One region of the Streptomyces azureus genome, then DNA from elsewhere that is predicted to be linked to it. Evidence: predicted binding sites of a transcription regulator. Region 1 holds the regulator's gene; each other region holds the start of a gene.
What was found. Region 1 encodes HrcA, which represses chaperone genes, less so after heat shock. Its sites were predicted from a motif close to TTNGCACTCNGNNNNNCNGAGTGCNAA; they were not measured.
Positions count from the first base shown of each region.

Region 2: groL (chaperonin GroEL) is a predicted target of HrcA. The motif match lies at 1,607-1,633, and genes of this name have one in related genera.
Region 3: groES (co-chaperone GroES) is a predicted target of HrcA. The motif match lies at 1,784-1,810, and genes of this name have one in related genera.

Region 1 covers NZ_DF968241.1:41,959-45,230, forward strand. Annotated here, with positions in the region: gene AOQ53_RS11850 (DUF3097 domain-containing protein) at 1-408, opposite strand, end outside; gene AOQ53_RS11855 (MBL fold metallo-hydrolase) at 440-1,171, opposite strand; gene hrcA (heat-inducible transcriptional repressor HrcA) at 1,343-2,359, shown strand; gene dnaJ (molecular chaperone DnaJ) at 2,359-3,272, shown strand, end outside.
Region 2 covers NZ_DF968253.1:15,526-18,797, forward strand. Annotated here, with positions in the region: gene thrC (threonine synthase) at 1-305, shown strand, start outside; gene AOQ53_RS14045 (ubiquitin-like small modifier protein 1) at 302-577, shown strand; gene AOQ53_RS14050 (cold-shock protein) at 1,024-1,227, shown strand; gene groL (chaperonin GroEL) at 1,760-3,272, shown strand, end outside.
Region 3 covers NZ_DF968533.1:345,322-348,593, forward strand. Annotated here, with positions in the region: gene AOQ53_RS39605 (polysaccharide deacetylase family protein) at 1-868, shown strand, start outside; gene AOQ53_RS39610 (polysaccharide deacetylase family protein) at 865-1,611, shown strand; gene groES (co-chaperone GroES) at 1,957-2,265, shown strand; gene groL (chaperonin GroEL) at 2,382-3,272, shown strand, end outside.

The sequences.
Region 1 (3,272 bases):
GACCACGCCCTCGATGCGCAGGTCGTCGCCCCAGACCTTCTCGACCAGCTCGGCGTCGTGCCGGCCCTCGACGTAGATGCGGCCGGCGCGTGCCACGCGTGCGCGGGCACCGGGGACGGCAACCGAACCGGACGCCGTGCGGGTGGGACGTGCGGGGCCGCCCGGCGAAGGGCGGATCAGTGTCACGGCCCTGCCCTCCAAGAGGAAGCCGCGCGGCTCCATGGGGAACACCCGGTGCTTGCCGAAGCGGTCCTCCAGTGTCACCGTGCCCGCCTCGCAGCGGATCACCGCGCCGCAGAAGCCGGTCCCGGCCTCCTCGACGACCAGACCCGGCTCCGCCGGAACCTCGGGCACCGGCTGCTGCGGCTTCTTCCACGACGGGGTCAGATCGGGTGAGTACTGGCGCATTCGAATGACGATAGGAGAAGCCGGGGGGTGGTCACGGAGACACGCCGAAACGCGCCGCCAGCGTGTCCCGCTGGGCGCGGACGAACGCCGCGTCCACCACCGCTCCGTGACCGGGCACGTACAGCGCGTCCTCCCCGCCCAGGTCGAGCAGCCGGCCCAGGGCGGCCGGCCAGTGCGACGGCACGGCGTCGGGGCCCGCCTGCGGCTCGCCGGACTCCTCGACCAGATCGCCGCAGAACACCACCTCCGGATCCCCCGGCACCAGCACCGCCAGATCGTGCGCGGTGTGCCCGGGGCCCACGTTCGCCAGCAGCACCTGGCGCCCGCCGCCCAGGTCGAGGGTCCACTCGCCGGAGACCAGGTGGCGGGGCGCGACCAGCCGGTCCGCAGACTCCTGCGCGGTGGTCTCCGCCAGGCCGTTGCGTACCGCGTCGGCGCGCAGCTCCTGGCGGTCCCGTACGCGCGTCAGCACCGCGTCCACGCCCACCGCGCCGAACACCTCAGCGTCCGTGAAGGCCGCGACCCCGAAGACGTGGTCGAAGTGGGGATGGGTCAGCGCGAGATGCGTCACATGGTGACCGGTGAGGGACTGCGCCTGCTCGCGCAACCGCGCGCCCTCGGCCGGGCTCGACCCCGCGTCGATCACGAGTACCGCGCCCTCACCGACGACCAGCCCCGCCGTGCAGTCCCACACCGGAAGCCGGCACCGCCCCACCCCGGCGGCCACGCGCTCCCACCCGAGCTCTTCCCAAGTCACCGTCATACGGCGACGCTAGCGGTGACCCCCGCCCGGGGCACGACGGCATGCGACCAGCCTTGCCGGGGGTGTACCCCACCGCCGTACACTGGGCGGGGAATGCTGGCACTCGCACGCGCAGAGTGCCAGGCACGACAGGCAGGACACCAGGCGGACGACTTCTGGAGGTGTGCGCGAATGCTCAGTGAACGCAGGCTGCAGGTGCTGCGCGCCATCGTCCAGGACTACGTCGGCACCGAGGAGCCGGTCGGCTCCAAGGCCCTCACCGAGCGGCACAACCTCGGCGTCTCCCCGGCCACCGTCCGCAACGACATGGCGGCCCTCGAGGACGAGGGGTACATCGCCCAGCCGCACACCAGCGCCGGGCGCATCCCCACCGACAAGGGCTACCGGCTGTTCGTGGACAAGCTGGCCGGTGTCAAGCCGATGACCGCGCCCGAGCGGCGCGCGATCCAGAACTTCCTCGAGGGTGCCGTCGACCTCGACGACGTCGTGGCGCGTACGGTACGGCTGCTGGCCCAGCTCACACGCCAGGTCGCCGTCGTGCAGTACCCGTCGCTGACCCGCTCGACCGTGCGGCATGTGGAGTTGCTCTCCCTCGCGCCCGCGCGCGTGATGCTCGTGCTGATCACGGACACCGGGCGGGTCGAGCAGCGCGTGGTCGACTGCCCGGCACCCTTCGGCGAGGCCTCGCTCGCGGATCTGCGCGCGCGGCTCAACAGCCGTGTGGCGAACCGCCGTTTCACGGATGTGCCGAGTCTGGTGGAGGATCTGCCGGAGGCGTTCGAGCACGAGGACCGGGGTACGGTCTCCATGGTGCTCTCCACACTTCTGGAGACGCTCGTCGAGGAGAACGAGGAGCGGCTGATGATCGGCGGCACCGCCAACCTGACCCGCTTCGGGCATGACTTTCCCCTCACGATCCGGCCGGTGCTGGAGGCGCTTGAGGAGCAGGTGGTGCTCCTCAAGCTGCTCGGCGAGGCGAAGGATCCGGGCGTGACCGTACGTATCGGTCATGAGAACGCCCACGAAGGACTCAACTCCACGTCCGTCGTGTCGGTCGGCTACGGTTCGGGCGGCGAAGCTGTCGCCAAGCTCGGCGTGGTCGGACCGACCCGCATGGACTACCCGGGAACGATGGGAGCGGTACGCGCAGTGGCACGGTACGTCGGACAGATCCTGGCGGAGTCGTAGTGGCCACGGACTACTACGCCGTACTCGGCGTGCGCCGCGACGCGTCGCAGGAAGAGATCAAGAAGGCCTTCCGGCGGCTCGCGCGCGAGCTGCACCCGGACGTCAACCCCGATCCGAAGACCCAGGAGCGGTTCAAGGAGATCAACGCCGCTTACGAGGTGCTGTCGGACCCGCAGAAGAAGCAGGTCTACGACCTCGGCGGCGACCCGCTCTCGCAGGCCGGTGGCGGCGGCGCGGGCGGCTTCGGGGCCGGCGGCTTCGGGAACTTCTCGGACATCATGGACGCGTTCTTCGGCACGGCGTCGCAGCGCGGTCCGCGCTCGCGCACCCGCCGCGGCCAGGACGCGATGATCCGTATCGAGATCGAGCTCGACGAGGCGGCCTTCGGCACGACGAAGGACATCCAGGTCGACACGGCGGTCGTGTGCAACACCTGCAGCGGTGAGGGCGCGGCGCCGGGGACCACGGCCCAGACGTGTGACATGTGTCGCGGCCGCGGTGAGGTGTCACAGGTCACGCGGTCCTTCCTCGGTCAGGTCATGACCTCGCGGCCCTGCCCGCAGTGCCAGGGCTTCGGCACGGTCGTCCCGACCCCCTGCCCGGAGTGCGCCGGTGACGGCCGCGTCCGCTCCCGCCGCACGCTGACCGTGAAGATCCCGGCCGGTGTCGACAACGGCACGCGGATCCAGCTCGCCGGTGAGGGCGAGGTCGGTCCCGGCGGCGGTCCCGCGGGCGACCTGTACGTCGAGATCCACGAACTGCCCCACTCGCAGTTCCAGCGCCGCGGCGACGACCTGCACTGCACGGTCACGCTCCCGATGACGGCGGCCGCCCTCGGCACGAAGGTGCCGCTGGAGACGCTGGACGGCCTGGAGGAGGTCGACATCCGCCCGGGCACCCAGTCCGGCCAGTC
Region 2 (3,272 bases), on a different contig from region 1:
GGCCCTACGTGCTCGACATCGCGCGCCGTACGGGCGGCGCGGTGGAGGACGTGAACGACGAGCAGGTCGTCGACGCGATCAAGATCCTCGCCCGGACCGAGGGCATCTTCGCGGAGACCGCCGGTGGTGTGACCGTGGGCGTGGCGAAGAAGCTGGTCGAGAACGGGGTGCTCGACCCGTCGAAGACCACCGTCGTCCTGAACACCGGGGACGGCCTCAAGACCCTCGACGCGGTGGCCGGTACCGGCCTCACCGCCACCATCCGCCCGAACCTGGACTCCTTCCGAGAGGCTGGCCTCGCATGAGCGTGACCGTTCGCATCCCCACCATCCTGCGTACCTACACCGGCGGCCAGGCCGAGGTCGCCGCCGAGGGCGCGACCCTCGGCGAGGTCATCGCCGATCTGGAGAAGAACCACACCGGGATCGCCGCCCGGGTGCTGGACGACCAGGGCAAGCTGCGCCGTTTCGTCAACGTGTACGTCAACGACGACGACGTGCGGTTCGAGCAGGGTCTGGAGACGGCGACGCCGGACGGTGCCGGGGTGTCGATCATCCCCGCCGTCGCCGGTGGCTGAACCGGTCGACCGGCTTGTTATTACCTTCGGTAACCGCGGTTACTGAGAGCTCATCGAATTGCCCCCTCCGTGAGAGAAGCGGAGGGGGCAATTCTGTGTGATTGAGCGCGGTACAGTTGGGGAACGCAGCGCCGATCTCCTGATCGGGAGCCCTTGATTCCTGCCGCGCGCCCGACAAGATGTAGCCAAAGTGTGTGCGTCTTTCGCGGCTTTTGTTCCTTTTGTGTGGCCCGACTTGCCCTGAAGTCGGGCGAATTCTCCCCACATTCCGGATCCTGCGCGTCCAGAATTCTCGTCCGATTGACCTGTTGCAGACGGCAGTTGGACAGATACATTCAGCCGCGGTCGACGCGTTCCGGCGCACGCCCCCAACCGTGGGGGGTGAGGTCTGACCCGGGTCCGCGAAGTGTGGATCTGTGCAAGGGCCAGTAATAGGGGAGTTAGGCATGGCTCAGGGCACCGTCAAGTGGTTCAACGCGGAGAAGGGGTACGGCTTCATCGCGGTCGACGGTGGTGCGGATGTTTTCGTCCACTACAGCGCGATTCAGATGGACGGCTACCGCACCCTGGAAGAGGGCCAGCGGGTCGAGTTCGAGATCTCGCAGGGCCAGAAGGGACCGCAGGCCGACATGGTTCGCGTCTCTGCCTGAACGCGCACCACGACCAAGCGCAAGCGACCGGTCTTCTCTGAAGGGTCCGCACCCCCCGGGGTGCGGACCCTTCGGCCTGCTCGGGGGCCGGCGGCCGGGGCGGCGGGCACACCGGGCGACCGCTCGTCGAGGCCCGCCGCGCCCGAAGGTGCCTCGGACTCCGCCCTGGTGTACGGACGCGAGTTCGCGCCCCGGACCCGCCCGCGTCGGCGTCACCGCCGCGGGCCGTGTGTCCAGGCCTTTCCCGGCTCTCCCGATCCGCCGTGGCGCTGCCCGCGCCTGTCGGCCAAGCCGGATGCGGCCCGTTCGCCGGGGGCTGAGTGTGCCCCGCATCCCGAGAGCCGCTTGCACTCGCAGGGGTCGAGTGCTAATCATTGCGTTAGCACTCTGAAGGTGAGAGTGACAACGTTAGGACCGGGTCGGTGAGGCCCGCAGGCCAGGTGGGAAGGAACCACGGGGTCAGCGAGCCGTCCGTCGCGGGCGCGGGCGCGGTCCGAAGTAATCACCCCCAGTCCTGGAGGGACCACTTCACATGGCCAAGATCATCGCGTTCGACGAGGAGGCGCGGCGCGGCCTCGAGCGCGGCATGAACCAGCTCGCGGACGCCGTCAAGGTGACGCTCGGCCCCAAGGGCCGCAACGTCGTCCTCGAGAAGAAGTGGGGCGCGCCCACGATCACCAACGACGGTGTCTCCATCGCCAAGGAGATCGAGCTCGAGGACCCGTACGAGAAGATCGGCGCCGAGCTGGTCAAGGAAGTCGCCAAGAAGACGGACGACGTCGCCGGTGACGGTACGACCACCGCGACCGTTCTCGCCCAGGCCCTGGTCAAGGAAGGCCTGCGCAACGTAGCCGCCGGTGCCAACCCGATGGCCCTCAAGCGCGGTATCGAGAAGGCCGTCGAGGCCGTCTCCGCCGCCCTGCTGGAGCAGGCGAAGGACGTCGAGACCAAGGAGCAGATCGCCTCCACGGCCTCCATCTCCGCCGCCGACACCCAGATCGGCGAGCTCATCGCCGAGGCCATGGACAAGGTCGGCAAGGAAGGCGTCATCACCGTCGAGGAGTCCCAGACCTTCGGTCTGGAGCTGGAGCTCACCGAGGGTATGCGCTTCGACAAGGGCTACATCTCGGCGTACTTCGCGACCGACATGGAGCGTATGGAGGCCGTCCTCGACGACCCCTACATCCTGATCGCGAACTCCAAGATCTCCAACGTCAAGGACCTGCTCCCGCTCCTGGAGAAGGTCATGCAGTCGGGCAAGCCGCTGCTGATCATCGCCGAGGACGTCGAGGGCGAGGCCCTGTCGACCCTGGTCGTCAACAAGATCCGCGGCACCTTCAAGTCCGTCGCCGTCAAGGCCCCGGGCTTCGGTGACCGTCGCAAGGCGATGCTCCAGGACATCGGCATCCTCACCGGCGGCGAGGTGATCTCCGAGGAGGTCGGCCTCAAGCTGGAGAACGCCACGATCGACCTCCTGGGCAAGGCCCGCAAGGTCGTCATCACCAAGGACGAGACCACCATCGTCGACGGTGCCGGCTCCGCCGAGCAGGTCCAGGGCCGGGTCAACCAGATCCGCGCCGAGATCGAGAACAGCGACTCGGACTACGACCGCGAGAAGCTCCAGGAGCGCCTGGCGAAGCTGGCCGGCGGCGTGGCCGTCATCAAGGCCGGTGCCGCCACCGAGGTGGAGCTCAAGGAGCGCAAGCACCGCATCGAGGACGCCGTGCGCAACGCCAAGGCGGCCGTCGAGGAGGGCATCGTCGCCGGTGGTGGCGTGGCCCTGCTCCAGGCCTCCCAGGTCTTCGAGAAGCTGGAGCTCGAGGGTGACGAGGCGACCGGCGCCAACGCCGTGAAGCTCGCCCTGGAGGCCCCGCTGAAGCAGATCGCCGTCAACGGTGGTCTCGAGGGCGGCGTCGTCGTGGAGAAGGTCCGCAACCTCCAGGTCGGCCACGGCCTGAACGCCGCGACCGGTGAGTACGTCGACATGATCGCCGAGGGCATCATCGACCCGGCGAAGGTGACCCGTTCCGCTCTGCAGAACGCCG
Region 3 (3,272 bases), on a different contig from region 1:
CGGCCTCGCCGTGCTCACCCTCGCCGTCATCGCCTCGGGCTGCGCGGAGGGCGACAGCGGCCGGATCCCCCCGGCCGGCGGCCAGCAGCCCCTCGACGCGCCCCCGGCCCGCGCGCTCGACTCCTACGCCTCCAAGCTGAGCGCCGCGCACGCCGCCCGGATCGTCGCCGCACAGCGCTGGGGGCTGAGAAGGGTCCCCCTGACCGCCCCGCCGGCCCCCGCGAAGAAGCCGAGGATCAGGACCCGCGAGGGCTTCGAGGTGGACGGCCACCGGAGACGGAGCCTGCCACCCGTCTTCACCACGGTCCCCACCCGGGACAAGGTCGTCTTCCTCACCGTCGACGACGGCGCCGAGAAGGACCCGGCGTTCCTGCGGATGATGAGCGAGCTGAAGGTCCCGTACAGCGCCTTCCTCAGCGGCTACCTGATCAAGGACGACTACCGCTACTTCGAGAAGATGCAGGACACAGGTGTGGTCCTGAACAACCACACCCTCCGCCACCGCTATATGCCGGGCCTGTCGTACCGGGCGCAGAAGCGCGAGATCTGCGGCATGCAGCGCCTCATCGAGAAGCGCTACGGCAAGCGCCCGACCCTCTTCCGCCCGCCCTTCGGCAGCTACGACAGGGCGACCCTGCGCGCCGCCAAGATCTGCGGCATCGAGTACGTCCCCCTCTGGAACGCGGAGGTCTTCGCCGACCGCTGGGAGTACCGCGAGGACCGGAAACTGCACCCGGGCGACATCGTCCTCACTCACTTCCGCGGCCGCGACCAGTGGCAGGGCACGATGCCCGACATGATCCGCCGCTTCCTGAACAAGGTCACGGCCGAGGGATACGCGGTGGGCCGGCTGGAGGACTACCTGTGAGGCGGCGGTCGCCGGCCGCCGTGGTGTGCGCGGGGGCGATCCTGCTGGCCGGCTGTGCCGGGGCGGCGGGGGAGCGGATGGGAGCGGACGGCCGGGGCCGGTCCCCGGCGCACGCGTCGAGCGACGTGCGCGGGCCGGACCGAGGCGACCGGGGCGGTCTCCCGCCCGTCGTGGACCACGTCCGCACCCGCGACCGGGTGGTCTTCCTGACCTACGACGACGGCGCCGAGCGCGACCCCGGCTTCGTCGGCCTCGTCCGCGAACGGCGGCTCCCGGTCAGCATGTTCCTCACGGACAGCGTCGTGGGGCCCGGCTACGGCCACTTCGCCCGCCTGCGCGCGGTCGGCGCGTCCATCCAGAACCACACCCTCGACCATCCCGCCCTGCGAGGCCTGCCCTACGCCGGCCAGCGCGCCGAGATCTGCGGCCAGCAGCACAAACTCCGCTCCCGCTTCGGCATCCGCCCCCGTCTCTTCCGCCCGCCGTACGGCGCGTACGACACGACGACCCTGCGCGCCGCCGCCGACTGCGGCATCACGGCGGTCGTCCTCTGGCGGGCGTCCCTGGGGACCGGCGGCGACCTGACCTACACCCGCGGCGAGCCCGGCCTGCGCCCCGGCGACATCATTTCGGTGCCGTCCGGCGAGCCCGCGTCCCTGACGCTCACGGAACGCACAAAGCGCCTGATGCGAGAGATCGAGGGAAGGGGGCTGCGGGTGGGGCGGTTGGAGAACTACCTCTGACTTCTGAGCGCCGGGTGGTGCTGATGCTCAGCCCGTCCGGCGCTTGGGGACGAGGCCGTCCAACCCGAAGCGGGGGCCTGGGGCGGCAGCCCCCAGAGGCCAGGACACCAACCCGGGGTGCCCAGCACAAACGTACGACGACCCGGCTCCACAGCCGACGCGCCGCCGGCAATTGGCACTCCGCTTGACCGAGTGCTAATCACAGTCATAGTCTCGGCTCTGGCACTCCCCACTGGAGAGTGCCAACACAGCGACGGGCAGGTCCGGCACCCGCGACGACGGATCCACCTGGTCGCCACCTCAGACAGTTAACCCCGTGAGATCTCCGAAGGGGGAGGTCGGATCGTGACGACCACCAGCTCCAAGGTTGCCATCAAGCCGCTCGAGGACCGCATCGTGGTCCAGCCGCTCGACGCCGAGCAGACCACCGCCTCTGGCCTGGTCATCCCGGACACCGCCAAGGAGAAGCCCCAGGAGGGCGTCGTCCTGGCCGTGGGCCCGGGCCGCTTCGAGGACGGCAACCGTCTTCCGCTCGACGTCTCCGTCGGTGACGTCGTGCTCTACAGCAAGTACGGCGGCACCGAGGTGAAGTACAACGGCGAGGAGTACCTCGTCCTCTCGGCCCGCGACGTGCTCGCGATCGTCGAGAAGTAATTCACCCCAAGCACATTGCTTTGAGCTGCGCCCCTGGCCCCCCGCGATCGATAAGAAGCCGGGCGCCCGGGGCGCAGTGCCGTTAACCCACATTCCGGAAGAGGGCTCACGCTCCCATGGCGAAGATCCTGAAGTTCGACGAGGACGCCCGTCGCGCCCTCGAGCGCGGCGTCAACAAGCTTGCCGACACGGTGAAGGTGACGATCGGCCCCAAGGGCCGCAACGTCGTCATCGACAAGAAGTTCGGCGCCCCCACCATCACCAACGACGGTGTCACGATCGCCCGCGAGGTCGAGATCGAGGACCCGTACGAGAACCTCGGTGCCCAGCTGGTCAAGGAGGTGGCGACCAAGACCAACGACATCGCGGGTGACGGTACGACCACCGCGACCGTGCTCGCCCAGGCGCTCGTGCGCGAGGGCCTGAAGAACGTCGCCGCCGGTGCCTCCCCGGCCGCCCTGAAGAAGGGCATCGACGCCGCCGTCGCCGCGATCTCCGAGGACCTCCTGTCCTCCGCCCGCCCGATCGACGAGAAGTCCGACATCGCCGCGGTCGCCGGGCTGTCCGCCCAGGACAGCCAGGTCGGCGAGCTCATCGCCGAGGCGATGGACAAGGTCGGCAAGGACGGTGTCATCACCGTCGAGGAGTCCAACACCTTCGGCCTGGAGCTGGACTTCACCGAGGGCATGGCCTTCGACAAGGGCTACCTGTCGCCGTACTTCGTGACGGACCAGGAGCGCATGGAAGCCGTCCTGGACGACCCGTACATCCTCATCACGCAGGGCAAGATCTCCGCCATCGCGGACCTGCTGCCGCTGCTGGAGAAGGTCATCCAGGCCAACTCCTCCAAGCCGCTGCTGATCATCGCCGAGGACGTCGAGGGCGAGGCCCTGTCGACCCTGGTCGTGAACAAGATCCGCGGCACGTTCAACGCCGTCGCCGTGAAGGCCCCCGGCTTCGGCGACCGCCGCAAGGCGATGCTCCAGGACATGGCCGTCCTCACGGGC